One region of the Neptuniibacter sp. 2_MG-2023 genome, then DNA from elsewhere that is predicted to be linked to it. Evidence: predicted binding sites of a transcription regulator. Region 1 holds the regulator's gene; each other region holds the start of a gene.
The links. Region 1 encodes LexA, which represses DNA repair genes until DNA is damaged. Its sites were predicted from a motif close to TACTGTNTANNTANACAGTA; they were not measured.
Positions count from the first base shown of each region.

Region 2: the regulator LexA is predicted to act here: its motif matches at 4,784-4,803, upstream of dinB (DNA polymerase IV).
Region 3: the regulator LexA is predicted to act here: its motif matches at 5,356-5,375, upstream of recN (DNA repair protein RecN).
Region 4: the regulator LexA is predicted to act here: its motif matches at 1,831-1,850, upstream of uvrA (excinuclease ABC subunit UvrA).

Region 1 covers NZ_JAUOQC010000002.1:185,356-193,581, forward strand. Annotated here, with positions in the region: gene topA (type I DNA topoisomerase) at 1-507, shown strand, start outside; gene Q4486_RS03400 (DUF6586 family protein) at 520-1,044, shown strand; gene Q4486_RS03405 (hypothetical protein) at 1,050-1,310, shown strand; gene Q4486_RS03410 (cell division inhibitor SulA) at 1,346-1,816, opposite strand; gene lexA (transcriptional repressor LexA) at 1,819-2,424, opposite strand; gene dinG (ATP-dependent DNA helicase DinG) at 2,578-4,698, shown strand; gene rhlB (ATP-dependent RNA helicase RhlB) at 4,710-6,155, shown strand; gene Q4486_RS03430 (hypothetical protein) at 6,118-6,339, shown strand; gene Q4486_RS03435 (NAD(P)H-dependent glycerol-3-phosphate dehydrogenase) at 6,359-7,387, shown strand; gene sixA (phosphohistidine phosphatase SixA) at 7,384-7,839, shown strand; gene Q4486_RS03445 (O-antigen ligase family protein) at 7,787-8,226, opposite strand, start outside.
Region 2 covers NZ_JAUOQC010000007.1:96,492-104,717, forward strand. Annotated here, with positions in the region: gene Q4486_RS08720 (hypothetical protein) at 1-342, shown strand, start outside; gene Q4486_RS08725 (DnaJ domain-containing protein) at 332-829, opposite strand; gene Q4486_RS08730 (hypothetical protein) at 1,090-2,817, shown strand; gene Q4486_RS08735 (lysophospholipid acyltransferase family protein) at 2,906-4,678, opposite strand; gene dinB (DNA polymerase IV) at 4,818-5,882, shown strand; gene Q4486_RS08745 (nucleoside deaminase) at 5,917-6,483, shown strand; gene Q4486_RS08750 (SulP family inorganic anion transporter) at 6,570-8,123, shown strand.
Region 3 covers NZ_JAUOQC010000005.1:43,629-51,854, forward strand. Annotated here, with positions in the region: gene dapB (4-hydroxy-tetrahydrodipicolinate reductase) at 1-347, opposite strand, end outside; gene cysE (serine O-acetyltransferase) at 360-1,163, opposite strand; gene dnaJ (molecular chaperone DnaJ) at 1,240-2,373, opposite strand; gene dnaK (molecular chaperone DnaK) at 2,513-4,438, opposite strand; gene grpE (nucleotide exchange factor GrpE) at 4,595-5,188, opposite strand; gene recN (DNA repair protein RecN) at 5,384-7,048, shown strand; gene fur (ferric iron uptake transcriptional regulator) at 7,136-7,561, opposite strand; gene Q4486_RS06495 (outer membrane protein assembly factor BamE) at 7,679-8,026, shown strand; gene Q4486_RS06500 (RnfH family protein) at 8,032-8,226, opposite strand, start outside.
Region 4 covers NZ_JAUOQC010000005.1:189,220-197,445, reverse strand. Annotated here, with positions in the region: gene uvrA (excinuclease ABC subunit UvrA) at 1-1,671, opposite strand, end outside; gene ssb (single-stranded DNA-binding protein) at 1,964-2,518, shown strand; gene Q4486_RS07185 (sensor histidine kinase) at 2,790-4,532, shown strand; gene Q4486_RS07180 (sigma-54 dependent transcriptional regulator) at 4,535-5,890, shown strand; gene Q4486_RS07175 (ABC transporter substrate-binding protein) at 5,887-7,131, shown strand; gene Q4486_RS07170 (ABC transporter substrate-binding protein) at 7,446-8,226, shown strand, end outside.

The sequences.
Region 1 (8,226 bases):
AAAGGTTATGACGGGCCTGTATTAGAGTGTGATAAATGCTCGGCTGAAATGCAGTTAAAAACAGGTCGGTTCGGTAAATATTTTGGCTGTACAGAGTGTAAGAATACCCGCAAGTTGCTAAGAAGTGGTGAAGCTGCACCGCCAAAAATGGATCCTGTTCCTATGCCAGAATTGGCCTGTGAAAAGGTTGAGGATACATATATTCTTCGTGATGGTGCATCAGGCTTATTTCTTGCTGCCAGTCAGTTTCCTCGAAACAGGGAAACAAGAGCACCAAAAATTGTTGAGTTGTTGCCGCACCAAAGTGAAATAGATCCTAAATATGAATTTTTGTTTAGTGCGCCTAAAAAAGATGCTGATGGAAATTTAACGGTTGTTCGATATAGTCGCAAGACTAAGGAGCAATACGTCATGACCGAGGTCAATGGTAAAGCGACCGGTTGGCGGGCATTCTATCAGGATGGGAAGTGGGTCGTTGAAGAAGCCCGCAAAAAGGCGAAAAAATAGTTAGGGTACTCCATGAGCGGTATTTATTTAGCACGGACTAATCAGAAATTAAGTTTCACACGTATTCATCTTGAGCTACTAAAGCAAGCTCAAGATGATACCAGCTGGAATAAACATGCACTCATTGAGTCATTTAATGAATCTGTTCTTTTTCACTTGATGTCAGCCTATGACGCGTTTTTACGTGAAATTGCAGAAGTTTATAAAGTGGATACTGAAACCTTAGAGGGTTACCGCTCTTTAGCTGCTGAGCTTGAAGCTACGGGTGTTGAAAGCCCAGAGCTAAAACAATTAAGTGTGTTAGAGAATGATTCGACAGCTTGGCTACATAAGATGATAGGTGCTTATGAAGCGTGTTGGCATGGTGCGGATAAGAAAGGGGCTACTAGCGATACTAAAAGCTTGTCAGAAATCCATGTGTTGCAGGTTAATCCTGATCATGCGGAAGATAAGGCGATTATAGTCGAGTATGAAGGTTGGTTTAATGCTTTGTCTCAGTTAGTTGATTCTCTGAGAGAAGGAATGCAGGAGTGGTAAAGTAAGTGTCAGGTATAGCGTCGGAAATGGTATTAGAAATAATAGAGCTTGAAAATGGTGAATTAGCCATACGGAATGCAGATAGTGATGCAGAGCCAATGATTAAGGTCAACTTCTCATCTGAGTTGAAAGATAAGTTAAATGGGCACTATCTTGACGTAGCGCGGGTCATGTTAACCGCAGGTATTCAGATGGTTGCCGAATCAGGTTTTGACTTGGATAATAATGCCGAGCCTGAGTCAGAGCCAGAACCTATTATTCATTAAACTGGATTGCAAAAGCCCTCTTATCTATCAGGGCCTTAGCTATGCTGCCTGCGACGTATAACTATTCCGTGGCTTTGCCCTTGCTTTGCCGCATTTTCTAGCTCATTTAGCTCCCTTTCTGACAGGTAACCAGGCCATGAAATGACGGAGTGGCTTGTGCCTGTGCTTAAGGCTTGTTTAGCTAAAGCGAAGGTGCTGTGCTTGTTATCTGGGTTTAACAGAATTACTTTGTTTAGATCTATGCCCGCGTCAGCTAGAAGCTGTTTAGGTAAAAGTACAGGGGGTGCAATCCAGACAAACCATCTATCATCTTGACTCAGTTGTGCCAGTAGAGGCATGAGCATAGGGATGTTAGAGAAGTTGTTATTTTGCACTACAATCTCTGTAACACTGCCAGCTAACTCCGATTTTGTAGAAGGGGTTACCGGAAGGGATGTAACTTTAGCTGATACTTTGTTTTTTAGAAGAACAAGTGGAGCCTTAGTACTTACTGGAAGTGCCATCATTTTTAGTTACCTCTGCGAATTACACCAACGCTTAAGCCTTCAATCGCGATATCTTGCTCTTTCAAGTCAATGACAATCGGTTCAAATTCTTCATTTTCAGCGATAAGATAGACGATATTTCCCTCTTTCTTAAAACGCTTAACCGTGACTTCATCTTCAATTCTTGCAACGACAATTTCGCCATCTTTTGCTGTATTACATTGGTGTACAGCGAGTAGGTCGCCATCCATAATTCCAATGTTTCTCATACTTTCACCTTTTACTCGAAGCAGATAATCTGCTTTGGGTTGGAAAAAGTTTGAAGAAATTGTGCAGTGATCTTCTACATGTTCTTCGGCTAATATGGGAGAACCCGCCGCCACTTGGCCTATAATAGGAATACCTAAGTCTGCTTCGAGTTCAGGAACTCTGATGCCTCTTGAGGTTCCAGGGATAATTTCAATCGCCCCTTTTTTAGCTAAGGCTTTCATATGTTCTTCCGCCGCATTAGCGGATCGAAAGCCTAAATCTTTGGCAATATCAGCACGGGTAGGTGGATAACCCGTTTCGCCGATATGGCGTTTAATGCATTCTAGAACTTCAGTTTGTCGTTTAGTTAGTTTCATAATATTGTCTGTTTGTTTATACAGTACGTGTATTTTTATACAGTATTTTGTGTTTGTAAAGAAACTTATGTTTTTTTATACAGTGTTTTTTGTTTTTATCCCTAGTGAGCTGTTAGAATTGTCCTTAGACATTCAATCCTGAGCTCGGTACTTCTTTTGTTAGATAAGCAACTTAAACAGTCGATACAGCAGGCCTATAGTACGTTTTTAAGTAACCGTGGCTTGCAATCTCGTTATGGCCAAAAAATGATGATTGCTGAGATTGCGCGTACGCTGGCCTCTATTTCTCAGAATAGTGAGGGGGAGCGTAATGGGGGAGCTCATATCAGTGTGACTGAGGCAGGAACGGGCACGGGTAAAACTTTGGCCTATCTTCTTGCTGCGGTTCCCATTGCCCAGCAGCGAAAGAAAAAGGTTGTTGTGTCTACAGCCACCGTAGCCTTGCAAGAACAGTTAATTATGAAAGATCTGCCTCAATTAGTGACGGAGGCGGGTGTTAGTCTTACTTACGGTTTAGCAAAAGGTCGGGGTCGTTATTTTTGTATTTCTAATGCTGAAAAAGTACTAGAACAGCAAAATGAGTTAGGGCAGATCGCGTTGTATGAAGATGAAGTCGCGCAGAAAATTGATCAGTCAGATATTGCTCAAGTTCAGGAGTTGCTGAGTTTATATGCCTCTGGAGAGTGGGATGGCGATCGTGATGGATTAAAAAATACTGTGGCTGATCCTATTTGGCGATTATCCACCAGTGATCACATGCAGTGTACTAATCGGCGGTGCAGTAATTTTTCAATTTGTCCTTTTTTTAAAGCCCGACAAGAGCTTGACCGCTGGGATCTGATTGTTGCAAACCATGATTTAGTGTTAGCGGATCTCTCTCTTGGTGGTGGTGCGATTCTTTCCGCTCCGGAAGATACGATCTATATTTTTGATGAAGGTCACCATCTTGGTACTAAAACTACAGGTCATTTTTCCTATAGATTACGTGTAAAGTCTAGTCAGCGCTGGTTGGCGAAAGTTACTCGTTCATTAAATAAGCTGCTAAATGACACATCAGCGCATGTAGTATTGCAGGGCTATGTAGAAAAAATGGCTAACCCCTTCTCTGATATGGAGCGTTCACTTGAGGAGTGGCAATTGCTGTTGCAGCAGTTATTAATGGATAAACTTCAGGGGACAAGTGACCGTTATCGGTTTGCCCAAGGGGTTATTCCTGAGCCTTTGCAACTTATTTGTCATAACTTTGCTACGGCAGCCGAACGTGTTGTACTAAAATTAGAGCAGATAGTCGATCTATTAAAAGAGGCGATGGATGGTGAGTTGGCTGATATTGACAGATCCGTTGCTGAAAAATGGTACCCGCAAATGGGTGTTTTTCTTTCAAGAATGCAGGCTATGTTTGGTTTAGCTCGGTCTTATGCGTCCCCTGATGAGAAAGGAGGGCTTCCAACAGCACGCTGGGTCTTGCGTGTTGATGGTAATGAAGGTTTAGATCTGGAGTGTTGTAGCAGCCCAGTATCTGCTGCTGCGACACTTCAGGAGCATCTCTGGTCTCAATGTTATGGTGCTGTTGTAACTTCTGCAACGTTAACAGCACTAGGGCGTTTTGATCGTTTGTATGCCGATTTAGGTATTCCCGTAGATAGTCCGTGCGCTATATTTCCTAGTCCGTTTAATTTTAATGAGGCTGCTGAGCTACGGGTTCCTGCAATGCGTACTGATCCTAGTAACCCGAATGATCATAATGGCGAATTGGCTGAGATTTTGTTGGCTTCTTTGCCAAACGAAAAATCGACCTTAGTGTTATTTAGTTCTTGGCGACAGATGCGGTATGTTCTTGAGCAGATGCCTGATAAGATGGTCGCCAATATTTTGGTTCAAGGTGACCTTGCAAAGCATGAGATTTTGCGACTGCATCGTGAACGTATAGATAATGAACTGCCAAGTATTATTTTTGGACTTGCTTCGTTTGCAGAAGGAGTAGATCTTCCAGGTGAATATTTGACGCATGTGGTTATTACTAAACTGCCTTTCGGCGTGCCTGATGACCCTGTGGATGCCACATATTCAGAATGGATAGAATCTCAAGGCGGCAACCCGTTTGCTGAGTGGGTTATACCTATGGCCTCAATGCGTCTTACTCAGGCGACTGGCCGGTTACTTAGAACTGAAAAAGATCAAGGTATAATTACTCTTCTGGATAGGCGTTTTATTACGCGTCGTTATGGTAAGCAGTTGTTGGCAGCATTACCGCCGTATAGGCGAAATTTTTCTTAGGATATATTGAATTGACTATAGATAATACGATGGATATGAACGAACAGAATGAGACTGAATCTAAGTCTGTATCGGCTCGTCAGCAAGTGGCGGGTAATGAAAACCCTGCTTGGAGCCCGGATAAAGTAAATGTCCCTGAGGTCGAAGGGAAGCAGCGCTTTTGTGATTTTAATCTGCCAGATACTGTTCTTCATGCTATCGCCGATCTTAATTTTGAATACTGTACAGGGATTCAGGCTGCAACAATTCCCGCTGCGCTGGATGGTAAAGATATAATTGGTAAGGCCCAGACAGGTACAGGTAAAACTGCTGCTTTTCTATTGGGAATTATCACCGACTTAATCGATTTCCCAATCGAAGAAAAACGCCGTAAGGGTGAGCCAAGGGCTTTAATTGTCGCGCCGACTCGTGAGTTAGCGTTACAAATCGCTGATGATGCTGAAAACTTAGCTAAGTATACGGATCTTCATGTAGTTAGCCTTGTCGGAGGTATGGATTACGATAAACAACGCCAAAAACTAAAGAAAAAGCCTGTCGATATTCTGGTTGCAACTCCTGGGCGTTTGATCGATTTTGTAAACCGTAAAGATGTAGATCTATGGAATGTGGAGATACTGGTTCTTGATGAAGCCGATCGTATGCTGAGCATGGGCTTTATCCCTGATGTACGTACTATTGTTCGTAATACACCGCGCAAAGGGACTGATCGTCAGACATTGCTTTACAGTGCAACGTTTACCGATGATATCTTGAGTCTGGCGGAACAGTGGACACTTGACCCTGTAGTTATTGAGATCGCTCCAGAGATCAGAACCACTGATAATGTGAGTCAAACTGTATATCTTGTGGCGGCGGATCAGAAATACCGTTTACTACGGAATTATATGGATAAAGATCAAGCTGAGAAGGTTATTGTTTTTGGTAACCGTCGAGATGAAACACGTCGCTTAGCCGAAAAACTATCTAAAGATGGGATTAAAGCGGCGCTGATGTCGGGTGAAATTCCACAGCAAAAACGTGTGCGTACCTTGGAGGATTTCCGTAATGGGAAAATCCAAGTACTGGTTGCAACAGATGTGGCTGGGCGTGGTATTCATATTGATGGTGTGACCCATGTTTTTAACTATCAACTGCCTGAAGATCCTGATGATTATGTTCATCGCATTGGGCGTACAGGGCGAGCGGGCGCTGCCGGCGCTTCTATCTGTTTTGCCTGTGAAGATGATTCCTTCCTTATTCCAGAGATTGAGGCGGAAACAGGGGTTAAGCTAAACTGTATCCACCCGGAACCTGAGCTTTTACAAGAGCCTCAAACCGCTCCTCGTACACCCAAAAAAGAGTCGCCGGTTCCGCAAGAATTAGATCTACAAACTGAAGCTGTCAGCAAAGATAGCGAAAGTGAAATTAATGGAAGTGACGATGCAGAAGGACATACACAAGACAAAGCGTCTAGCTAATATTGTTGCGGTAGTATTTAGTGCGGTGATCGCCGCATTAGGTGTTGCCGGTTATCAGCGCACAGATGATCCTTTACAGTTGATGCTTTTTTTAGGCTTGGCGTGTTTAGGGTATTTCATCGTTCTGCTGTTATTTAAAGGCATTAATAAAATGCTGGATAGCTTGGACGATTCTGTTAAATAAGTTTGTACTGGAAAAAGTCATGTCTCAGATACGTAAGGTGGCCGTTCTTGGTGGGGGTAGCTTTGGTACTGTTATCGCAAATATGGTAGCGGAAAACGGTTCTGATGTTCGTTTGTGGTTAAGAGATGAAGTGCTTGCCGAAGCTATAAATCATAAGCATGAGAACGCTCGCTACCTTCCTGGTTATACTCTGTCCGACCGTCTGTTAGCTTCAACTTCGTTACAAGATGTTTTGTCAGATGTTGATCTAGTGTTTATCTCTATTCCGAGTCAATCCTTTCGTCAGGTTGTTCAGCAAGCTCGCCCTTTTTTAAAGGCGGATCAGATGCTGGTGTCTACTACAAAAGGGATTGAAGCCCATAGCTTCCGTTTAATGAGTGAGATTCTTCGAGAGGAGATGCCCTCTGCACGTATAGGCGTACTGAGCGGACCTAACTTAGCGAAAGAGGTGGCGGCTAAGCAGCTGACGGCAACGGTTATTGCGAGTGATTGTGCTGAGTTGCGAAGTGAAGTACAGGCTAGACTTCATTCATCATATTTTAGAGTCTATGCCAGCTCGGATACTTATGGTGTTGAGTTAGGGGGGACCTTAAAAAATATCTATGCAATTGCTGCTGGCCTCAGTGCCGCTCTTGGCATGGGTGAAAATACCAAAAGTATGTTGATGACGCGAAGTTTAGCCGAAATGAGTCGCTTCGCTGTTTCTATGGGAGCAAATCCCATGACCTTTATTGGCCTTGCTGGTGTCGGCGATCTTATAGTGACTTGTATGTCTCCATTAAGCCGTAATTACCGCGTAGGTTATGCTTTAGGTGAAGGCAAAAGTCTTGAAGAGGCTGTAGAGGCTTTAGGACAGGTAGCTGAAGGTGTAAACACTATCAAGCAAGTTAAAGAGAAAGCTTCTGAAATGCAGATTTATATGCCTTTAGTGGTTGGGCTGTATGAGGTGGTTTTCAATAAAGCGCCTATTGCTGAGGTCGTTAAAATGCTAATGATGAGTGAGCAAAGCACGGATGTAGAGTTTGTTCTTCCACGTGAGGGGGTATGAAGTTCTTTTTGATGCGTCATGGTGAAGCGGAGCATTCAGCTTCATCGGATGCTAAAAGACATCTAACGACAAATGGCATTAAATCAGTAAGAGGAAGAGTGAATCAATACTCTGAGGACTTATCTGAGATTGATCTTATTATTCATAGCCCTTACCTTCGTACGATTCAGACATCGGAGATTATAGCCGATAGCCTGAACTTATCGTCGGCTCTCGTAGAGTCTGCTCTCTGGACGCCAGACTCTGACCCTTTAGTTGCACTGGAGTCGTTGGCGCATCATAGCCAGTCAACACCTATAATTGTGACCCATATGCCGCTAATCTCTTTTGTCGAAGCTTTATGCTGTGAGGGTGTAATATCTTACCCTCGATCATTTGCTTGTGCTGAAATTGCAGAGATCACGGCTGATTGGCCTGCGGCTGGGCTTGGGAGCTTGATTCGACGTTTTTAGCTTTAAGTGCGTTTTTGTCTTTTTCAAGTAACAGTTGTTTTAGTTTCAATAAGTCTGGGTGAGTAGGGAATATACTCAACACTTGGTTTAATACTTGATCTCTTTCTTTGGTTTTTCCAATTATGTCGTATGCAGCGACTAAATCACGGTAAGTGACAAGTGCAGGGGTGACTTTGACTGATTGCTCAGCCCAAGCAATATAGTCCTGTGCTGGTTTTTTGTTATTTTTAGAGGCGCCAATTAGCATATTACGTCTTAGTAATAAGTAGGTTGTGTATTCTCTAAAATAAGCTGATTCGAGCGATGAACGTAGGTATTGAGGTTGGCTCTGATTACGTTGCAAATAACTTACAATGCCTGCGCTTGCTATCTGTGTCTGTATTAAAG
Region 2 (8,226 bases), on a different contig from region 1:
ACGTTACCTGGGTTATATACTTCATTATTAACCGGTGCTAATGGATTAGATCGATTTGTATCCCTTGATTTATCATCTGATCAAACCGTTTTGTTGACTCAGGATTATCGAAATAGCCAGCCCTTGATTATACAGAAAGGAACATGGAGGCACCTTAGTGCAGGAAAAATTGTAGTCCATCTGACAGAAACTGATGGCCGCGAAGGTAACGAATTGATTATATTTCGGCGTGATAAGCGAGGAGGCTTAGTCGTTAAAGGGTATAGTTCTACTTATGGGGCTGATGGCCTTAGGCTTGAGCGAGTGGGACCTGAGCGAGTACATCGTCGATTTAGCCGTTAAGTAGCGTGTCTTTCGCTTGATTTATTTTGGCTGCTAAATAATCGCTGCCTCCTCGATCTGGATGGTTTTTTTGCATTAGACGGCGATGGGCCGCAATGATCTCATCCTTAGAGCAACCCGGCTTTAAGCCTAAAATTTCATAAGCCTCACGTACCTTTTGACTATTGCCGGATGGGCCTTGGTTGGCTGAGCTTCGATTATTATTGTGTTGACGCTTTTCTTTTCGATGTTTATTCCAGATATTCAGAAAAGGAAGCACTTTTAATAGGGTCGGAACTAAGTGGCGAGCAAAAGGTAGTAGAGCTGTAAAGGCAACAGCGATCCAGCTTAAGCGTCCAGTGATAGCCATCAGTAGAACAAAAAGTGCAATGAGTGTCAGAATAATCATGATGACCGCAGGTAGTTTTTTCTTCTTAGGTAGTGAGCGTACCCATAGAATCACTAAAAGTGCGATGCCAATTAATAAGACCAAACTGACTGGATTCACAAATTCTCCTTATTGGATGATAGTTATTTTATAACTTATGTTTTAATAACCTGATCTTAGGCTCATTACCTGCATGATAAACGGCCCTGAATAGGGGAGTAAACCTTAGATTGAGTGTATATTGCTGTGCTAGGTTATAGATCTGAGTCACTATGTATATATTTTTATACCGACTAGCCTCGATTTTTCTAGGCTAAATCGGGACAGCTTTAAAACGATCAGTTAAGATTCTTACAAACATTAAAATGGAGCTTTAAACGGTGCGTAAAGTTATTATTGCCGGCGCAGTCATTGCCGCTGGTGCAGTTGGTTATATGGTCAATCAGCAAGGTGAGTCAGATTCTTCAGAATATTCTCCTTTAGCATACGTGCCTGCGGATAGTGTGATTTTTTCAGGTCAGCTTGAATCATTTCCTCTTAAGGATTACCTGAATTCAACAATGTTCCCTCAAGCAAAAATTCCGGATGATTTGCTTGAAGAACTGGATGATGGAACAGATCCTAAGGAGCGCTTTTTTGCGAGTTTAGTTAAGTCTTATTTTGAAGCTGCGCATTCAGTAGAAAGTTTTCAGAAAACGTTCGGGCTTCCTGATCAGATAAAAACTTTTGTTTATGCTGTCGGTTTTATGCCAGTTGTGCGTTATCAAGTGACCGATGAACAGGGCTTGTGGGCAGTTTTAGACAAGGCTGAACAGGAGAGTGGTTTTAAGCATGAAGCGCGTACATTAAATAAGTTGGCATATAGAGCGTATAGCTTTGAAAATAACGCTGAGGGTGAGAAGTTTGAAGTGCTTGTTGCTTATGAAAATGGCTGGGCGACTTGGACGATTAATACGCATGTGAATACTGAGTCGGACGTTGAATTGGCTTTAGCGCAAACCAAACCAGCAGCTTCGTTGCAGGACGCTGGTATTTTGGAAGATATTCAAACGAAACATGGCTTTATTAATGCAACCCTTTCTTATCTTGATCATAAAGGGCTAGTCACTGCATTCACTACGGCGGATGGCAATAGATTGGCATCTATGTTGACTAAAGCGATGGAGATGGAAGGAAAGGGGACGGATCTAGATAGGGTTCGCACCGCTGAATGTCAGGCTGAGATGGGAGCGATGGCAGCTAACTGGCCGCGCACAGTAGCAGGTATACGTAGTCACGATGATTTGAAAATCACCTCTGAACGGAGCTATATGAAGGCTGCGTTAGTGGTGGAAAGTAATAATAAAGTTGTGCTTGATGCGCTTACCTCTATGCAGGGTTTTATTCCTTCTTATCTTAGTGAAGCGCAAGTGTTTGGGATGGGCTTAGGGCTTGATGCGAATAAGTTAGGTCCCGCATTATCATCAATCTGGAGCAACATGCTTGAGCCAAGCTATAAGTGTGAACCTTTATTGGAGATGCAGGCGGATATTCAGCAAGCCAACCCTGCTGCTTTAGGTATGTTTACCGGTATGGCGCAAGGGGTTAAAGGTGTAGCGGTTGGGGTTCAAGATTTCTCTATTTCTATGGACTCTTCATCGCCTAAGTTAAACTCTTTAGATGGTATCGTCTCTTTGAGTGCAGAGGATCCAGCTGTTCTGTTTAATATGGCTAAAGCTTTTGTTCCACAATTGGCGCAACTGCAATTGCCTACAGATGGAAGCCCTGTTGATCTATCGACAATTATGCCTCTTCCGACCGAGGTTGATATTAAACCTATGTTGGCTTTAAAAGGTAAGCACTTGGTTGTTTATAATGGAGAGAAAGGAAAGGCGATTGCTGATCAGTTAGCAGGTGAAACTGTCGAAAGTAATGGCCTATTGAGCTTCTCTGTTGATTATAAAAAAATGTTTGAGCCGATACTGCCTATTCTAGAGATGGCAGGTGATCCAGAAGTCACTGAGCAGCTAGACGTATTGAAAAATATGGATATGCGAGTGAAGATGGATATTAATCTGAATGAGCAGGGCATTTTAATTGAGAGTGAAGCGGATATTAAAGCACCTTAGCGCTAAGGTGTAGCTTTACATTCTGAATCTAAAAAGCCCCAAGTGTTTGCACTTGGGGCCTTTTTATTGGTGCGAGCTTTGATAGCACTTATAGCGTTTCTGCTACGGGATCTTCGCCTATATAACGTTTTCGTTTCTTTGCCTTCACGAACTCAATATCGACTAATACAAGCCCATCAATACAGTAGTTAAAGTCGGCATCAACACCAAAATCAAGGAAACGCACGCCTCCCTCTTCACAGAGTTCACTATATTGTTTGTAGAGCGTTGGTACACTAACGCCTAAAAATTCCAGTTGTTCCTTTAGGACTCTAAAGTCAGCTTTGTAATTGTCACCACTAAACATTCGATCCATATTATTTAGAGCTTCTTGATCTAAAACATAAGGGGAGAATGAATGGCCAAGGTCTTCGCTATCATTAAAATAGTGGCTATAAAACCATACAAGCATATCTTTAGCGACTCTTGGGTAACTGTTGCTCAAGCTTACAGGGCCGAACATATAGCGTACTTCAGGGTGTTTTCGTAGGTAAGCACCGATTCCATACCAGAGGTAATCTAAACTACGTTTTCCCCAGTACTTAGGTTGAATAAAGCTTCGGCCTAACTCTATTCCTTGCTCGAAATAGGGCTTCATCTGTTCTCCATATTTGAACAGGGTTGCACTATAAAGGCCGGTATTTGTTGCTGTTGGATTCATTTTTCCCGCTTCAGCAAGACGGTAGGCGCCTGCAATCTCTAACTCATCTTCATCCCATAAAATAAGGTGACGATAGTATTGGTCATACAGGTCTAAATCTTTTTTATCTCCAGTCCCTTCGCCGACACAGCGGAAAGCGATCTCCCGCAGACGTCCTATCTCCTGAATAACTGCTGACTCTGCTTTGTAATCAAAGAGATAGATTTTTTTTCCATCAATGGTTTCACCTAAGAGTTCGGACTCTCTTAGTTCCTGTTTTAGGTTCTGGCGATTTTGAGGATGGGCGATCGTTTTTTCCGTTAGAAAAAGGGGCTTTTTATTTTTTGCTATACGATAAAGGTGTTTTTTCAGCAGTTTAGTTTTTTCAGCTGTGGATACAGGTACCGCATCTATTTGACTGAATGGAATGGGCTCACCTACACGCATTGGGATAGTGACCGAGCGCTTATTAAACATCTCTCTAGCTAGCATTAATGTTGAGAGGGTTTTGTTAATGTAAGAAACGCTATAAAACAAGGATGAGTTTTTTCCACCGATAAAAATAGGAAGTACAGGTGCGTTAGCTTTGCGGGCAAAACGAATAAATCCGCTGTTCCACTTATCATCTTTAACGCCTGTTATGCCTGCTCTTGAAACTTCGCCAGCGGGAAAGACGATAATTGCTTGTTCTTGATGAAGGGCTTCAACAATACGTTCTATATCTCTTTTACGCGTGCTTTTGCCTAAGTTGTCTACAGGGAGAAACAAGTTTTTTATAGGGTCGAAGTTCATAAGAACATCATTAGCTACGATCCTTACATCGCGTCTAACTTCGCCGACCATTTTAAGTAAAGCGAGCCCATCTAAGGCCCCCAATGGGTGGTTAGCAATAATCACCACTCGGCCGGAGGATGGAATGTTGGCTCTATCATGGTTGCTGATGCTGTAACCAAAATTGAAATATTCCAGAACCCGTTCAATAAATTCAAACCCTGTTGCATCTTTATTAATGTCGAGAAAACTATTTATCTCATTTTCATGAACCAGTTTTTTCAACATAAATAGAGCAGAGCGTTTAAACGGCGCCGGCTTATCAATAAAAGCAGGGTATTTGCTTACAAGAGCTTTCTCTACGTTAATAGTTGGCTCTTTAATGATGAGGGTATTTTCACGTGTATTCATAAGGTGAAAAATATAGGTGAGTTAGGTGACTAACTCTTTACAGAAACGTGACGGTTTTGTGACGACTGAAAATAGATTTTCAGCTTAGGCTATTTTTTATTACAATGCTGTATATATAAACAGTATCTTGGTGGTATTTATGCAACGTAAGATCATTCACTGCGATTGTGATTGTTTCTTTGCGGCAGTTGAGATGAGAGATAACCCAGAATTAAGATCCATTCCCATGGCAATTGGTGGTAGTGCTGATCGACGAGGGGTGATTGCTACCTGTAACTATATTGCTAGGGAGTTTGGAGTTCGATCAGCGATGTCTACCGCTCAGGCATTAAAGTTGTGTCCAGCTTTACGGGTCGTCCCAGGTGATATGGCTAAATATCGTCAAGTTTCCCAGCAGGTGATGAGCATCTTTCTTGAATATAGCGATATTATTGAGCCGCTCTCACTAGATGAAGCATTTATTGATGTTACAGGATTAAATCATTGTCAAGGTAGCGCAACGTTAATCGCGGATCAGATAAGAAACCGAGTAAGAGAAGAGGTAGGGATTACTATTTCAGCCGGGGTTGCGCCTAATAAATTTTTAGCCAAAGTGGCGAGTGATTGGAATAAACCTGATGGTATTTATGTTGTTCACCCTCGTAAAGTAGATGAATTCGTATTAAACCTACCGGTTAAAAAAATATCCGGAGTTGGTATGAAAACCGCCGAGAAGCTCAAAAAAATGGATATAGAAACTTGTCGAGATCTACGTGCGAAATCCTTGGTTGAATTAGTTGATAGGTTTGGAAAGTTCGGCCAACGTTTATTTGACCTATCTCGTGGTATCGATGAGCGTCCAGTTAAACTCAGTCGAATAAGAAAGTCGATTAGCGTGGAGCATACTTATTCTCAGGATCTTTTAGATCTTGATAGCTGTATAGCTCAATTGCCTATGTTAATAGAAAAGCTAGTTTTACGTTATAAGCGCTTACAGGAGACTCGGTCGATTGCTGGGATTGTGGTGAAAGTTAAGTTTTGTGATTTTGTCCAAACGACAGCAGAGCATCAGGTTGCTTGTCCGAACATTTCCCATTTTCGCCAGCTATTAATGGATGCTTTCAATCGAGGTCAACGCCCGGTCAGGCTGATAGGGGTAGGATATAGATTAACGGAAAGCACCAAAGAACAACCTTTGCAGCTAAGCTTACTAGATAAGTCTTAATTTTTAATTGAAAGCTTTACAAGGTGGTGGCGCGATGAGCACTAACAATAATAATATCGAGAGTTTGAAAATTCGCTTAGCTACTTATGCGCCTGAATACCGATTAGGGGAACATAAATGGGCGTTTCGTTGTTGTGAATTAGCGCTGGAAGCTTTGGAAGAGGGAAACTATGGCGTTGGTGCTGTTTTGGTCGATCGGGATAATAATCTGTTAGCTGAGGCGGCTAATCAGGTGTTTAGTGAAGGGTTTAATTCATCCGCGCATGCGGAGATGAGAGTTCTTGATCAGTTTGAAAATATGTTTCTTGATTATAAGGATCGAGAAGGCTTGCAGCTGATCTCTTCGTTAGAACCTTGCCCTATGTGCTGCGGTCGGATTTTAGCCTCAGGGATAGGTCAGATTATTTTTTTAGCTGAAGATAAAGCGGGTGGAATGATGTCGCATTGCAATAAGTTGCCAGCTGCGTGGGATAATCTTGCTCAACTAATTGTTATTAAATGCTTTAATAAAGAGAAGGAACTTTCTATCTTAGCCTCAGATATTGCATCTGCACAGATGCAAGGTCTGCGGCAGAAACTTATGTTAACTATTCGTTCTTGATACCTGAAATTAGCCCGTAGATTTGTTATACTCGCGCGCTTTTCAAGTCTGGTTAAAAAAGAACCAGTATATGGCTGAGGTGGTAAATGATTCAATTGCTTGTGTCGCGGACACAATCACTTAAAAGCGATGTTTTATCTGGATTAACCGTTGCATTGGCGCTTGTGCCTGAAGCTGTTGCGTTTGCTTTTGTAGCCGGTGTCGATCCTTTAGTAGGCCTTTATGCCGCTTTTATGGTTGGACTTATTACCGCTGCTATTGGTGGTCGTCCAGGAATGATTTCGGGTGCGACGGGTGCTCTTGCTGTAGTGATGGTGAGCTTAGTCGCTGATCATGGTGTGGAATATCTCTTTGCAACTGTTGTATTAATGGGGATATTTCAAGTACTGGCGGGTGTTTTTCGATTAGGTAAGTTTATCCGTTTAGTACCACATCCGGTTATGTTGGGGTTTGTAAACGGACTGGCTATTGTTATCTTTCTTGCGCAAATGAAGCAGTTTCAGTTTATGGATGATGATGGCGCTATTAAGTGGCTGCAGGGTGAGCAGATGTTTGTGATGCTTGGCTTAATTGCCTTAACGATGGCGATCATTCACTTCTTACCTAAGTTTACGCGTGTTATTCCATCTACACTTGCCGCTATTCTTGCGGTGACTTTGCTTGTTATCGGCTTAGATCTTGATGCGCGCACAGTGCAGGATGTTCTTGCTGATATGACGGGTAACGCTGACGCCACTATTGCCGGCGGTCTGCCCCAGTTCCATATTCCGATGGTGCCGTTAACCTTGGAAACATTTCAGATCATTGTGCCTTATGCTTTGATCTTAGCTGCTGTTGGTTTGATAGAGTCATTGTTAACATTGACTTTGATTGATGAGATCACAGAGACGCGTGGTCGTGGTAATAAAGAGTGTATAGGCCAAGGTGTGGCGAATGTCACAACCGGATTTTTTGGTGGCATGGGTGGCTGCGCAATGATTGGTCAAAGTATGATCAATATTAATTCGGGCGGTTTTGGCCGTGCATCAGGTATATCTGCTGCTCTTTTCTTACTTGCTTTTATTCTGGTGGGTTCGGGCCTTATCGAAGTTATTCCTGTTGCAGCGCTGGTCGGTGTAATGTTTATTGTTGTTATTGGTACATTTGAGTGGGCTAGTTTACGCTTGTGGGGAAAAATTCCGCGTTCTGATTTAATTGTCGTTATTGCTGTGACTGGGGTTACGGTTTGGCAGGATTTAGCGATTGCCGTTATTGTCGGTGTCATTATTTCTGCGTTGGTTTTTGCTTGGAAACATGCAAGCCATATGTCCTTTGAAGTACGTGATGAATACGATACCAAGGTTTATTTTCCAAATGGACCGCTTTTCTTCGCTTCTATTCAAGCTTTTCGCGATCAATTTAATCCGAAGTTTGATCCTCCGGAAGTGATTGTAGATTTTGCAAACTGTCGGGTTATGGATCACTCCGGTATTGAGGCAATAGAGTCTTTAGCGGAGCGTTATGATAAAGCTGGTAAAGAACTTAGCTTTCGTCATTTGAGTCCTGAATGCCGTGAGCTGCTTAATAAAGCAGGCAGCTTTGTAGAAGTGAATATGATTGAAGACCCAAGCTATAAAGTGGCGGATGATCGTTTAGCCTAAGCGCCTTCGGCTATAAGCGCTTGCTGGTCTAAGTTGTAAAAAGACCCTCATCGTTGGATAAGCAATGATGAGGGTCTTTTTATATGGATGATCAGCTATTGAG
Region 3 (8,226 bases), on a different contig from region 1:
TCACTCGAACGCTCCTGCAATACCGCTTTTTGCTCATCGTTTAGGCCGGTTGTTCCGATAACAATCTGTTTACCATTTTCAGCACAAAAAGCCACATTCTGTAATGTTACTTCTGGAGCGGTAAAATCGATAAGCACATCAAAATCATCCACAACCTCAGCCAAAGATCCTTTAATAGCAACACCTAACTTACCAACGCCGGCCATTTCACCTGCGTCAGCACCAATCAAGGTACTTGTAGGCTCAACAATAGCGGCCCCTAATTCTACATTTTCAGTCATTTGGATAGCTTCAATATTAGCTTTACCCATTCGACCCGCTGCACCAGTCACTGCCACTTTAATCATGCGTTTTTTCCATTAGTCTTTGTCATGCAGAATATTTTGATCCATATCCAATGCAGGCTTATCACAAGATGGATGACCTACAGCACGGGCAGGTACACCCACAACTGTTGTATGTGCCGCAACATCATCCAGCACTACACTTCCTCCACCAACTTTAGCCCCAGCACCAATTTCAATATTGCCGAAGATTTTTGCACCCGCCGCGATCATAACACCTTCTCGAATCTTCGGATGTCTATCGCCTGTCGCCTTACCCGTTCCGCCTAAAGTAACCGACTGCAGAATAGATACGTCATTTTCGATCACACTGGTTTCACCCACAACTATACCGGTTGCATGGTCAAACATAACCCCTTGGCCGATGATCGCACCAGGGTGTATATCCACCTGAAGCACGCTACTGACACGACTTTGAATATACATCGCCATGCTTTTACGTCCATGATTCCACATATAATGGGCGACACGGTAGGCTTCGATAGCGTGAAAACCTTTAAGGTAAAGCAGAACAGTAGAATATTTATCGATAGCAGGGTCACGTGTACGTACCGCCGCTATATCAGCACAAACAGCCGCGATAATTTCCGGCGCATCACGAAAGACCTCCTCTATAACTAAACGGAAAGTTACCGCAGGCACGGCATCGTCATAGAGTTTTCGGCTTAATAGGTAGGCAAGTGCAGAGCATAAGCTTTGATGGCCCAATATATTGGCGTGGTAGTAACCCGCTAAAACAGGCTCATCAATCACTTCCTGTTCAGCTTCTGCGGTAATTTCTTGCCAAAGCCAATCTCGGCATTCTGGATTCAGGCTCATGCCATCTCCGATGATCTTGTAAATATCTTCGTTGGCAGAAGGTGATTCTGCCAACGTAGATATTTAGGACAACTTTTTAGGTCATGTCTTCAAAGAATTTCTTCACGGAATCAAAGAAGCCATGCTTTTTAGGACTGTGTTTACGCGTACCTTGTTCCATTTCATCTTGGAACTCACGTAACAACTCTTTTTGACGGCTACTTAGTTTAACGGGTGTTTCCACAACCACTTTAACCAGCAGATCGCCAACAGAACCACCACGAACAGGGGCAATACCTTTTCCACGTAAACGGAACATTTTACCTGTTTGTGTTTCAGTAGGAACTTTCAGTTTCACGCGACCATCAAGGGTTGGAACTTCAAGTTCACCCCCTAAAGCAGCATCCACAAAACTGATTGGCACTTCACAGTAGAGATGTTTGCCGTCACGTTCAAAGATTGGATGCTCTTTAACATGCACTTGCACATAAAGATCACCCGCTGGACCGCCATGAGTACCCGCTTCACCTTCACCAGCCAGCCTAATACGATCACCCGTATCAACACCAGCAGGAATTTTAACGGACAAGGTTTTAGTTTTCTCTTTGCGTCCATGTCCATGACAATCAGTACAGGGATCAGAGATAACTTTACCTTCACCGTGACAGGTAGGACAGGTTTGCTGTACAGAGAAGAAGCCTTGCTGCATACGTACTTGGCCTTGACCGCCGCAGGTACCACAGACCTTAGCAGAGGTCCCAGGCTTAGCACCGGTACCATCACAAGTTTCACAGGCTACAAGCGTAGGAATCTGGATGCTTTTTTCAACACCACGAACCGCCTCTTCTAGCGTCATCTCCATGTTGTAACGCAGATCAGCGCCACGCTGCACGGAGCTACGACCGCCACGGCCACCACCGCCGCCAAAGATATCCCCAAAGACATCCCCAAAGATATCTGAGAAGTTACCCTCGAAACCGCCACCTTGACCACCACGCATGTTGGGATCTACACCTGCATGACCATATTGATCATAAGCTGCTTTTTTCTGGGCATCCGAAAGTACTTCGTAGGCCTCGTTCACCTCTTTGAACTTATCTTCAGACTCTTTATCATCCGGATTACGGTCCGGATGATACTTCATCGCCATGCGGCGAAAAGCTTTTTTGATATCCCGATCAGATGAATCTCGGGAAACACCTAATACTTCGTAATAATCTCGTTTCGACATGGTCACAACACTTGTCAGGGCTTAATGCCGGATATGACAACGCGGGCATAAAGCCCGCGGTGCCGAGTAATACTGCTTTCCGGCTATAAAAACCGGAAAGCCAATGCTAGATAGATCATTTAAATCAGTTTAATACGACTTATTTTTTGTCGTCTTTAACTTCTTCAAATTCTGCATCTACTGCATCATCGTTACCGCCGGTCTGTTCCTCTCCTGCTGCACCTTGAGCAGCTTCAGCTTGCTGTGCAGCTTCAGCATACATTTTCTGTGCAACAACAGAGATCGCTTCAGTTAATGCTGTTGTTTTAGCTTCAATCGCGTCTTTATCATCCGCTTTCAAAGCTTCTTCCAATTCAGCAGTCGCTGCTTCAACAGCCGCTTTCTCTTCCTCAGTCGCTTTATCACCCGCTTCTTCCATTGTTTTCTTAGCGGAGTGAACCATGGCATCGCCTTGGTTACGAGCCTGAGTTAGCTCTTCAAACTTCTTATCTTCTTCAGCATGTGCTTCAGCATCATTAACCATCTGATCAATTTCATCATCACTTAAACCGGAAGATGATTTAATCACGATAGATTGCTGTTTACCTGTCGCTTTATCTTGAGCTGATACATTCAAGATACCGTTTGCATCCAAATCGAAAGTTACTTCGATCTGTGGAACACCGCGTGGTGCCGGTGGAATCTCAGCCAAGTCAAAACGACCTAGTGATTTGTTCTGTGATGCTTGCTTACGCTCACCCTGAACAACGTGAATTGTCACAGCGTTCTGGTTGTCATCGGCAGTTGAGAAGATCTGAGACTTTTTCGTAGGGATAGTCGTATTCTTCTCAATAACTGGAGTAGCAACGCCACCCATAGTTTCGATACCTAGCGTTAGCGGCGTTACGTCAAGAAGTAGAACGTCTTTAACATCGCCGGCAAGTACCGCACCTTGAATCGCAGCACCCATTGCTACCGCTTCATCAGGGTTAACATCTTTACGTGGCTCTTTACCGAAGAACTCAGATACTTTTGCCTGAACCATTGGCATACGTGTCTGACCACCAACAAGGATAACTTCGTCGATTTCAGACATGCTCAAGCCAGAATCTTTAAGTGCTAGACGGCAAGGCTCAAGTGAACGTTCAACAAGTTCCTCAACCAAAGATTCAAGTTTTGAACGGCTAATTTTAACATTAAGATGTTTAGGACCTGACGCATCGGCTGTGATGTAAGGCAGGTTAACATCAGTGCTCTGTGCAGATGACAGCTCAACTTTAGCTTTTTCAGCACCCTCTTTAAGACGCTGTAGCGCAAGAGGATCGTTGTGCAGATCAATACCTGTATCTTTCTTAAACTCCGCAGCTAAGAATTCAATCAAGCGTGAGTCAAAGTCTTCACCACCAAGGAATGTATCACCATTAGTAGATAGCACTTCAAACTGGTGCTCGCCATCAACTTCAGCAATTTCGATGATAGAGATATCAAACGTACCACCACCTAAGTCATAAACCGCGATTGTTTTATCGCCTTTAGACTTATCCATGCCGTAAGCCAGTGCAGCGGCTGTAGGCTCGTTAATAATACGTTTAACGTCTAGGCCCGCAATACGGCCTGCATCTTTTGTTGCTTGACGCTGAGCGTCGTTAAAGTATGCAGGTACTGTAACTACAGCTTCAGTGACTTCTTCACCTAGGTAATCTTCAGCTGTTTTCTTCATCTTTTTCAGAATCTCAGCAGAGATCTGAGGTGCAGCTAATTTTTCACCTTTTACTTCAACCCAAGCATCGCCGTTGTCTGCTTCGATAATTTTGTACGGCACCATCTTGATGTCTTTCTGTACAACTTCATCTTTAAAGCGACGACCGATTAAACGCTTGATCGCAAACAATGTGTTGTTTGGGTTAGTAACCGCCTGACGTTTAGCCGGCTGGCCTACTAGAATCTCGCCGTCATCTGTATAAGCGATAACAGAAGGCGTAGTACGATCGCCTTCAGCGTTTTCAATAACTTTAGTTGTGTCACCATCTAAAACAGAAACACAAGAGTTTGTGGTTCCTAAGTCAATACCGATGATTTTACCCATTTGTATCTGCTCCAATTCGCGCTGCCCGATTACGACGGACAGTATTTAAAACTTGTAAAAGATAGCTACACTGTCGTGCTCTCAACTATCTCTCATGCTATGCAATCTATATAAGTACGTTTTATGAGGTTTCAAGGGTTACAAGCGAAAAAAAACTTATCCTTTTGCAACCACAACCATCGCCGGACGCACCAAACGGCCATGTAATGTGTAGCCTTTCTGCATGACAGCTATAACGCTATTAGGCTCCGCATCAGGCGCATCAACCATAGACATCGCTTGGTGTAATGCAGGATCAAACGTTTCACCTAAAGGGCTAACCTGTTCCATCTTGAACTTCTCAAGCCCAGACAAAAACATCTTCATCGTCATCTCAACGCCTTCACGCACAGGCTGAAGCGCTTCATCATCGCCAAAAGCCTCAATTGCGCGTTCTAAGCTATCAACAATTGGAAGCATTTCATTGGCAAACTTTTCTACACCAAACTTATGTGCCTTTTCGACATCCTGCTCAGCGCGACGACGAACATTCTGAGCTTCCGCTTGAATTCGAAGCATCTGATCTTTCAGGGATTCAACTTCTGCTACTGCAGCAGCCAACTCCTGTGCTAATTTCTCAGCATCTTGCTCTTCGCTTACTTCATTTTCATCAACAAGCTTTTCCGCTGCTGCTTCTGCAGCATCAAGTTGCTCATCATTTACAGATTCTGTTTGCTGCTTATCTTGTGGTGTCTGTTCTTCATGTGCCATTGCTACTCTCCAGCCAGCTCCGCGTTAACGTCACGGAAAGTCTAGGTGTTAATTTCATTTGCAGCATATATGGGGCCAAAGAGACACCTTTCAACACTTGAAGGCACTTTTTTTCAGGTAAATTCAGATAAATATTGCATCAGCACACAAAAAAGCTTATATAAAAGTACTGTATAAAAACACATGTAATTTATTATGCTGAATCAACTGACTATTCGTGACTTTGCAATTGTTGAAAGCCTTGATCTAGAACTCAATCAAGGCATGACTGTCGTAAGCGGTGAAACAGGGGCAGGCAAGTCCATTATGCTGGACGCATTAGGCCTCACTTTGGGTAACCGTGCCGAAGCAGGCACTGTAAGGCTAGGCGCTGAAAAAGCGGATATTACAGCAAGTTTCAATATTGCTGAGATACCTAGCGTAGAACAGTGGCTACAAGATAATGATCTAGATAACTGCGGAGAGTGCATTTTAAGGCGCGTGATCACTAAAGATGGCCGCTCTCGCTGCTATATCAATGGTCGCCCATCACCAGCCAACATGGTCAAAGCCTTAGGCGAACACCTAATCGCTATTCATGGCCAACATGAACATCAACGCTTATTAAAAAGAGATTATCACCGCACACTACTGGATGACTTTGCGGGACTCAATAAGCTGGCCGAGCAGACACGCCATGCATTCCAACACTGGTCAAAACTGAATACAGAGCTGACCCGCTTATCAGAACAGAGCGCTGAGCAAACGTCCCGCATTCAATTGTTGAGCTATCAAATTGAAGAGCTTGATCAACTCGCTCTACAAGAAAACGAATTAAAGCAACTTGAACAAGAACAAAAAACCTTGTCCAACGCTGGCGAGATACTGAGCACTGGCCATGAGTTTATAGGACTCGCCAGTGACAACGAAAATAGTAACTGCGTGCAATCACTAAACCACTGTCGTCAGCTTCTCACTAATATTGAGTCCGAATCCCCCTCGGTTCGCCAAGCCGCCGAAATGCTGGATTCAGCCTTAATCCAAGTGGAAGAAGCAAGTGCCGAAATTCGTCACTACCTAGACAGAGTGGAGATAAACCCAACACGCCAGCAAGAGGTTGAAGAACGCTTATCAACCATTTTTGAAATTGCACGCAAACACCGTATCAAACCAGACGAGATCACAACACTGCACAAAGAACTTCAACAGGAGTTCAACTCTCTTAGTCGTACCGATGAAGAACTTGAACAGCTAGAAGCGTCCGTTGAGAGTGCATATTCAAAGATCATCGAACTCGCAAAAAAACTCAGCGAAAAACGAAACAAAGGCGCTAAACAATTAAGTAAACTTGTCGATCAGCAGCTACATAGCTTAGGCATGCCGGCAGCGTCATTAACTGTACAACCATCCACTTTAGAAAAACCAACCGCTAATGGATTAGAGGATATTGAGTTTTTAATCGTGACCAACCAAGGGCAGCCAGCAAAACCTCTCAACAAAATAGCGTCCGGCGGTGAACTGTCCCGTATCAGTCTTGCTATTCAAGTGATCACAGCACAAACATCTACGACCCCCACACTTATTTTTGATGAGGTTGATGTAGGTATAGGTGGAGCTATAGCTGAGGTTGTCGGTAAACTATTAAGAACATTAGGCCAAAGCGCACAGATTCTTTGTGTCACCCACCAACCACAAGTTGCATCACAAGGGCATCAACACCTATTTGTCAGCAAACGTAGCGACAAGCAGCAGACCCATACCCAGATAGATCAATTAACAGAAGAAAGACGGATAGAAGAGGTCGCTCGCATGCTTGGCGGCATATCCATTACCGAACGTTCCATTGAGCATGCTAAGGAGATGTTAGATCTACAGCATTAACCTTAAAAATAAAATGGTTATAACAAACACTAAAAGACCAGCTTAATAGCTGGTCTTTTAGGATTCACCGTAGCTGAGAATTAACGCTTACTTTTTACCTATAGAATCTTTATGGATACCGTATAGGTAAAGTGTTCTATCCGTAACAACAAACCCCATAGACTCAGCAATTTCGTTTAATAGAACATTCAAACGCGGATCATTGAACTCTCTTACCATACCGCTTTTAACACAAACAATATGATCATGTGCTTCATCACGCGCCAATTCAAAAACAGAGTGCCCACCTTCAAAGTGATGACGTGTCACTAAACCTGCAGCTTCAAACTGAGTTAATACTCTATAAACTGTTGCTAAGCCTACATCCTCACCCTTTTCCATCAGCAACTTATAAATATCTTCAGCACTGAAATGATCACCTTCACCGGCTTGTTCCAGTATTTGATAAATTTTTACACGAGGCAGGGTAACTTTAAGGCCCGCTTTTCGAAGTTCCTGATTTTCAAGTGACATAATAATTCTCTAGGCTATTTGGTGTTAACAAGTAAGCATAACAAGCTTAATAACTTGTTCAAATGCGTACGAATCTTTATTATCCGCATTTACGCACAATTGTGGAAGCAAAAACAGATGCAAAAACTACTTATTATCGCAGTGCTCACTATAGCACTGTCTGGCTGTTCCGGTTTTCCTGGGGTTTATAAAATTGATATTCCACAAGGCAATGTTGTTAACCAAGAGATGGTTGACCAATTACGCCCAGGAATGACTGAAAACCAAGTCCGTTTCATTATGGGCAGCCCACTAATGACCGATACCTTCCATGAAGGCCGCTGGGATTATCTATATAGCAAGAAAAGCGGATCAGAAAACGATGAAGGCTATATTCGCGAGCGTATATCCCTCTACTTTAAAGATGGCAAGCTCTCCGGCCTGAATGGTGACTTCCGCCCAGGCGGTGGTAAAAGCGAAAATTAAACCCGCTAGCGCGCAGCAGCTTCAGCTTCTTTTTTTGCTTTCATTTTAGCTGCGCGTTTTGCCCTAACCTCTTTAGGATCTGCGATCAAAGGTCGATAGATCTCTACTCTCTGACCTTCACGCAAAACAGTTTCCTTAGGATCTTTAATCGCTTTGGAAAAAATACCCATAGGCGCCGTTTCTGGATCAATTTCCGGAAA
Region 4 (8,226 bases), on a different contig from region 1:
AATTACATAATCTGCTAGTCTAATCGCATCTTCGTCATGTTCGACTACAATAACGGTGTTTCCAAGATCTCTAAGGTGGATCAGAGTTTTAAGTAAACGTTCATTATCACGCTGATGTAGCCCTATAGAGGGTTCATCGAGGATGTACATTACACCCACTAGGCCTGCGCCAATTTGGCTCGCAAGTCTTATCCGTTGTGCTTCGCCGCCAGAAAGGGTGTCTGCGTTACGATCTAAAGAGAGGTATTCAAGACCTACGTTAACCAAGAAGCTTAAACGCTCTCGAATCTCTTTAAGTATTTTGTCTGCTATCTCCCCCTGCTTTCCTACTAATTCTAGTTGATTGAAATAATCTAAACTGTCGCCAATAGGTTTTTTTACTATCTGCGGTAATGTATGTTCATCAATAAAAACGTGACGAGCTTCTCTGCGTAAACGACTGCCATCACAGGAGGAGCAAGGTTGCATATTTAGATATTTAGCAAGGTCTTCACGAACGGTATCTGACTCTGTTTCTTTGTAGCGGCGCTGTAGATTATTGAGTACGCCTTCAAAAGGGTGGGCTTTATTAATAATATCGCCACGGTCATTCAGGTATTTAAATGTGACCGTCTCTTTACCTGTTCCTTCCAGAATCAGATCTTGATGCGCTGGTTTCAGCTTATTGAACGGTGTGTCCATATCAAAACCATATTGCTCTGCTACAGCTTTAAGCTGTTGGAAGTAATAAAGGCTTCTTCTATCCCAGCCTCTAATAGCACCTTCTGATAGGGTTAAACTGGCATCATGTACTACTTTGCTTTTATCAAAGTATTGCTTTACGCCTAAACCATCACAGCTTGGGCAAGCACCGTGAGGATTGTTAAAAGAGAATAAGCGGGGTTCTAATTCTTGAATGCTGTGGCCGCAGGTGGGACATGCGAAACGAGCTGAGAAGATCAGTTCATCTGTCTCATCTTCCATGTTAACTACTTTTGCAATGCCGTCAGTTAAATTGAGGGCGGTTTCAAAAGATTCTGATAAACGTGTTTGAAGATCGGGACGTACTTTAAAACGGTCTATAACAACTTCAATGTCATGTTTTTTGTTTTTATCTAATTCTGGCGCTGAATCTAAATCTACGACTATGCCATCGATGCGGGCACGGATAAAACCTTCCGCACGTAGGTTACTAATCGTGTGTAGCTGCTCACCTTTTCTGCCCTGAACTACAGGCGCTAGAAGCATAAGCTTAGTGCCTTCTTCTTTTTCAAGGACTTGGTCAACCATTTGGCTAATTGTTTGGGCCGCCAAAGGAAGATTGTGATCGGGGCAGCGCGGTTCGCCTGCGCGGGCAAAGAGTAGGCGTAAATAATCGTAGATCTCTGTGATAGTGCCTACTGTTGAGCGGGGGTTATGAGATGTTGATTTCTGCTCAATAGAGATTGCGGGTGATAGGCCTTCTATATGATCAACGTCGGGTTTTTCCATCATTGATAGGAATTGACGTGCATAAGTTGATAGTGACTCTACATATCGGCGCTGTCCCTCTGCATACAGAGTGTCGAAAGCAAGAGAAGACTTACCGGAACCTGAAAGGCCAGTGATCACGATTAACTTATCGCGTGGTATTTCAATATCAATGTTTTTCAGGTTATGGGTGCGAGCACCTTGGACCAGAATCTTATCCATGTATACGCCTGTTTTTATTCAAGTGAATCAGTAACGGTGCAAACCACTTGTTACTGTGAGCTATTTAGCTAAATCTTACTCAATATTTACTCGCTTAGTGTATACCTAAGGTCAAGCAAACATATCATTATAAAGACTTTTGCGGTTGCCTGAAGCTCTATCTTTATTTCTATACAGATAGATAAATTATGATTACTGTTTGCTATGGGAGTTCAACTGATCGCGTGGTAAGCTTTGCTGTTATATGCGTAGCTTTTAGCATCTGACGCGAACAAAGATTTTGGAGAGAACAATGGCACGTGGTGTTAACAAAGTAATTTTGGTCGGTAATCTGGGCGGGGATCCAGAAGTACGTTATATGCCTAACGGTAATGCTGTCACTAACGTAACGATTGCAACGTCTGAATCATGGAAAGATAAACAGACAGGTCAGCAGCAAGAGCGTACAGAGTGGCACCGTGTTGTCTTTTTTAACCGCTTAGCTGAAATCGCCGGCGAGTACATGCGCAAAGGCGGTAAAGTTTATGTCGAAGGTGCTTTGCGAACGCGTAAATGGCAGGATCAAAGTGGCGCTGATCGTTATACGACTGAGATCGTCGCCAGCGAAATGCAGTTGCTTGATAGTCGAGGAGCTGGGGATGGCGGTGGTTATCAGCAGCAGCCGCAAGCGGGTGGTTATGCGCCTCAGCAGTCTGCACCGGCCCCTCAACAACCAGCATCTCAGCCTCAGTATGCGCCTCAGCAATCTAAACCTGCTCAGCGTCCTGCAGCGCCAGCGCCACAACCGGCTCCGGCACCGCAAGCCGCTCCTGGGTTTGATGACTTTGATGATGATATTCCGTTTTAGCGTTCCATAAATGTAAAATGTAAGGTTTTACATTGTGTGATTCCAAAAGGCCCTGCTATTGCGGGGCTTTTTGTTTTTTGCGTTGTAATTATTGCCTGATAGTCTTGAGCGGTTTTCGATCGCTCAAAGATGTGCTTTTGATCGTTTTTCGCTCATCACGCCTAAATGAGCTACTCTTATAAGCCTGTTCCTTTCTTTTTATGGCATGGTGTTATTCTTGCTTACACATTTGATCGATAAAAATAATATTGTCCAATAATAGGATATTTCTTTGAACGGTGATCATTCAGTAGTTCGGCATATAAGATCACAAGAAAGTGAAACGGCGACTGAAGTTGAAATGTTGCCCCATGGGGTTTCAAAAAATCGCCTCGCATCGAAATATTTATGGTTATCCCTTTTAGTTGCGCTAATCCCTTTGATTGGATTTGCGAGCCTGTACGATTCCTACTTCTCTCAATTAGTCACCCGCTTAACGGAAGAGCAACTGGCGACAAGGGTCGCTGCTACTCAAAATGAGTTTCGTGTTTTTATTCGTGAACGTAAATTTGAAATTCAGGCGTTGACGGATCAATTTGATAGCCCTGAATATTTTGTTCCTGAGGGGCGACAGAATATCTCCTCTGAGCTTGAGAGCTTCCTGCGGCTGCAAGTGGATGCGAGAAGTGTCTATGGGGTTGTCTTTTTCGATGAGAAGGGGGAGGTTGCGTGGAGCTTTCCGGATAAACGGGAAATAGGTTTAATCTCTAAGAATAATGTTTATGAGTTTGAAGGCGCAGAATTGATAGGTCCGTCAGCATACTCTATTGAGCGCCCTTCGGGCGTTGTTTTACGGACTTCGCGACAGTTGGATGTTAATACAGATCAAAAGGGCAGTATTGGTCTGGTTCTTCGATTCAATTCATTTACAGAGATATTGCGTGGTTTGGATCAGGGAACCACGTTTCGGGTTTTGCTACAGGCTGGGGATGACAATACCTACGATGTGGTTGGTCAGCCGGTAAATATTACTGAAAATTCGGTGCAAAAATTTAGTTTGCTACCGGGATGGTCGTTACATGTAATACAAGATCGAGAGTTGGTCATGTCGCCGGTTGAAAGGATGCGTTATTGGCTAATTATTCTGATGATATTCACCGTAGCCGGGTTATTTTGGCTGCATATGAGTATCTCTCGGCGTTTAAATCGACAAGTTGAAAGTCTGATTGATAGTGTTGAGCAGGTAGCTCTTGGTAATTTGGAAACGCCTGTTGCCCATGTTCAAGGGATGGAGATGCTGCGCCTTACCCAGTCGATTGAGCGAATGAGACTTCAATTGAAAAAATTCATTCGGTCGACTTTAGCTATAGAGCGACAGGCGACTTTAGGCCAGCTAGCTGCAGGCCTAGCGCATGATATACGCAACCCCTTAACGACTATCCGCACAACTGTAGCAGCGCTCTCTCGGCGAGAAAAAAATCCAGAAAATAAAGAGATGATGAGCCTCGTTGAGGAAGAGATCGATCGTGTGAACGATGTGCTTGAAAATCTACTTAACTTTGCTCGACCTCGGGACCCTTTAGCAAGTCGAATCGATGCGAAGGAGCTACTTAGTAGTGTTGTCGCATTGGTTGGAGCATCTGCTCGCAATCAAAATATAGAGTTACGCATGCAGTGTCCTCCATCTATGTTTTTGATGGCCGATGAAGGGCATGTTCGGCAAGTATTAATGAATCTGTTATTGAATGCGCTCGAGGCGATGTCTGTTCAAGGTGATTTGATCGCACTGGATGGATGTCAAAAGGGTGCAGAAATTGCGTTATCTGTCCGAGATAATGGGCAAGGAATGCCAGAAGATATTTTGGCTCATATTATGGAGCCTTTCTATACAACGAAATCTGCCGGTACAGGGTTAGGGTTAGCGATTTGTAATACGCTGATTAAAAGTAATGGCGGGCGAATGAGCATTGAGAGTACCAAAAGTGAAGGCACAACGGTTACCGTGTTTTTACCTGTTGCAGAGGCTCAGGAGTAGTTATGAATAAGGCAATATCAGTTCTAGTTATTGATGATGAACGTAATTTAGTTCGTAGTATCAGTTTTTCCCTCCGTGATGAGGGGATGCTTGTCAGTGGAGCTTACACCGGTAACGAAGGGATAGAGCAAGCTAAAATATTAAACCCTGATGTTGTGTTATTAGATCTAGGCTTACCGGATATATCGGGTATAAAAGTGCTCGTACAACTGAGGGCACAGAACCCTGACCTTCCTGTCATTATGATTTCAGCCCATGGGGATACACGCTCGGCTGTTAAGGCGGTCAAAGAGGGGGCTATAGATTATATAACTAAACCGTTTGATATTGAGGAGTTGATCTTACTCATTCGTCGTAGCACTGAGCGTATTCGTATGCTGCGAGAGATCCGTTTTTTAAGAGAAAAAAGTACAGAAACGGGCCCTTTAGTGGGTAGTAGTAGAGAGATGACCGCCTTGCGTGATGCGATTGAGCGTGTTGGGCAAAGTTCGGGAAAAACCGTGTTGATAACGGGGCCTTCTGGTACAGGTAAAGCGCTAGTGGCGCGCGCGTTACATGATGTTCGCTTTACTGATGCACCCTTTATTGAAGTGAACTGTGCAGCACTGCCGGAACAATTGATTGAGGCTGAGTTGTTTGGTGCGGAGCGGGGCGCCTATACGGGTGCGAATCAGCGTCGCGCAGGTTTGATCGATCTAGCGGACGGCGGTACGTTATTTTTAGATGAAATTGGTGAAATTCCTCTTCATCTGCAAGCCAAATTGCTGAGTTTCTTAGAAAACCGTAATTATCGTCCCGTTGGCGCAGGCCGTGAACGGCAGGCGAATGTATTTGTAGTGGCTGCTACTAACTGTAATTTAAAAGCGAATGTCGAGGCCGGTACTTTTAGAGCCGATCTATTTTATCGTTTAAATGTATTACCTGTAGATATTCCGGGTCTGTCTGAGCGGGATCGAGATGTGACTTTATTGGTTGCCCACTTTAGTGAACTGTTTGCGCGTCAGGAGCATTGCGAGCCGATTGAGCTCGATGATGAGGTACTTAGTGTGCTTGAGAAATATGATTGGCCGGGCAATATTCGAGAGTTAAAAAATCTGATGGAGCGATTAACGATCCTCTATTCTGGTCAACGTATTACGGTCAAGATGCTTCCGGCAGAGTTTGATGAAGGTTCACGTATAGCGCCAGTGGTTAAAGATGATTATCGTGAGGCTGTTGAGGATCATGAGCGGCAGTTGATTTTAGACGCACTTAAAGAGTCTGATTGGCGGAAAGGGTTAGCAGCCGAGAAATTAGGTATCTCTCGTCATGCACTCAAGCGAAGAATACAGCGCTTAAATCTGGAGAATGGGGAATGATGCTCAGGCTTATCTGTGTTTGTTTGTTACTCATTAGCCGAGTCGAAGCTGGGGAGTTGGTATTGGGTGCATCGAAGGCTGATGCTCAAGCTAGCGTAGGCTGTCTTTTTCCTATGGGGGGGCGAGGAGGTATTTATGGGCAAGATAGTGTTATAGGTATTAAACTCGCGTTCGAGCGTTTACAGCAACCCCCTTTATCGTATCCGCCTATTCGCGTGTTGGTGGCAGATAGTAGTTCTAAGGCATCAAAGGCAGCGCGTCAGGTGCGGGATTTCGTTCGAAAAGACGGTGTACGTTTTATTTGTGGTGTCGTGAATTCGTCTATAGCTTTACAAGTGGCGGAAGTAGCTGAAGAGGAAAAAATCTTCTTTATTGGGACTGATCATGCATCCTCAAAGTTAACGAGTGGAAAGGCACGGGATTACTATTTTCGTGTCAGTAATAATGCTCAGCAATCGATGCAGGCTGCGGCACTCTATATTAAGAAAAAATTTAATAAGGGTGCGCGTGCTAAGCCCTTACGTCTTGCCTATATAGGTCCGGACTATGACTATGGCTATCAGGCATGGAGAGACTTACGAGATCGGCTTGATTATGAAGGTGTTAATTATCAAGTTGAAACTGTTCTTTGGCCTAAGCTCTATGAACCCGATTACTCCTCTTACCTCAGAGCACTTGTTGATAAGAAAGTTGATTTAGTCGTCAATGCTCTTTGGGGTGGAGATCTGGTTGCATTCATTCAGCAGGCGAATCAAACAACACTGTTTAAGCATGCTCGTTTCGCTAATTTTGATACGGGTGGTAATTATGAAGTGTTGGCCGCATTAGGTGAGGATATGCCTGCGGGGCTTATTTTATCGTCGAGGCATCATAATAACTGGCCGGAAACAGATTATAATAAATGGTTTGTTGAACGCTTCCATAAATTAACAGGGCGTTATCCCTCTTACGCAGCGGAGGGAGCGTATTCCGGTATTTTAGCTATCTCTGAAGCGCTGCGTTTAGCCGGGCCTGAAGCGAGTGATGAAGATATAAGGGAGGCTTTTAGTTCTTTACGACTTAAGCTGCCGGAAGACCCTGATGGTTTTGTTTCATTTATGAATCCACTTAATCACCAATTACAGCAGGTTATAGCGATAGGTGAAACTATACCTGATCGCCGTTTTTTGCCCGCCCGAATGATGCTAGGTAATTGGATGATTTATCATCCTAATTTGTCAGAACAGACTGAGCCCAAGTAGTTCTGTTGTTGGGACTTATTCCGATTTCTTTGTGTTCTATCCGTCTTTTGTACGTCTCTCCATTAGCCTTTGTTTGATCGGTAGCGTCTTTTTAGGCGCTCATGATTGAGCGGTTAACGATCGGTAGCTTGTTGCTGTGATCGGGTTTCCCCTTTTTATTTATAAAATTTCCTTTTTAAACAAATGGTTAGATGTTTTGTTTTTTCTTGGCACATGGCTTGCTCAATCCTGTCGAGTAGTGCAGTGAATGGGCGCGCATAAGCCGCTCATTTTATTCACAACCATAACGATAAGAATGAAAAGGCGAAAAAATAATGTTTATACCATTTGCTAAAAAGTCTGCTTTAGTGGGGTTACTTGTAGCCTCAGCCGTTGCTCAGCCTGTTCTGGCTGCTGATGAATACAAATTAGGTTTGGTTACTTTTCTTTCTGGCGGTGCTGCCGGACCTTTTGGTGTACCAGCGCAGAACGCTGCGAACCTTTTATTAGAAACGTTGAATGAAGGGGCCTTACCTGCGCCGTATAACGCTAAAGGGATTAATGGTCGTACCATTAAACCTATCTATGTAGATGAAGCTGGTGGTGCGACTAAGCAATCTTCAGAATATCGCAACTTGGTTGAGCGTCAAGGTGTTGATGCGGTTGTGGGTTATATCTCATCAGGGGATTGCCTAGCGGTACCTGCGGTTGCAGAAGAGCTAAAAACCCTAACGGTATTGTTTGACTGTGGTACGCCTCGTGTATTTGAAGATAACTCATTTAAATACGTTTTCCGTACGGGTCCGACAACAACGATGGATAGCGTAGCTGCGTCCTACTATATCAAAGATATTTTCCCTAATTTGAAAGCGGTATCTGGTATTAACCAGAACTACTCGTTTGGACATGAGTCTTGGGCTGATTTTTACGGTTCATTAAAAGGTCTGCAGGCTGATATTGATGTGCCAACTAAGCAGTTCCCTAAAATATATGCAGGCCAGTATGGCGCAGAAATTTCTGCACTGATGGTGAATTCAGCTGACGTGATTCATTCCTCTTTCTGGGGTGGTGATATGGAAGCCTTCCTACTTCAGGGTGCTGCACGTGGTTTGTTTG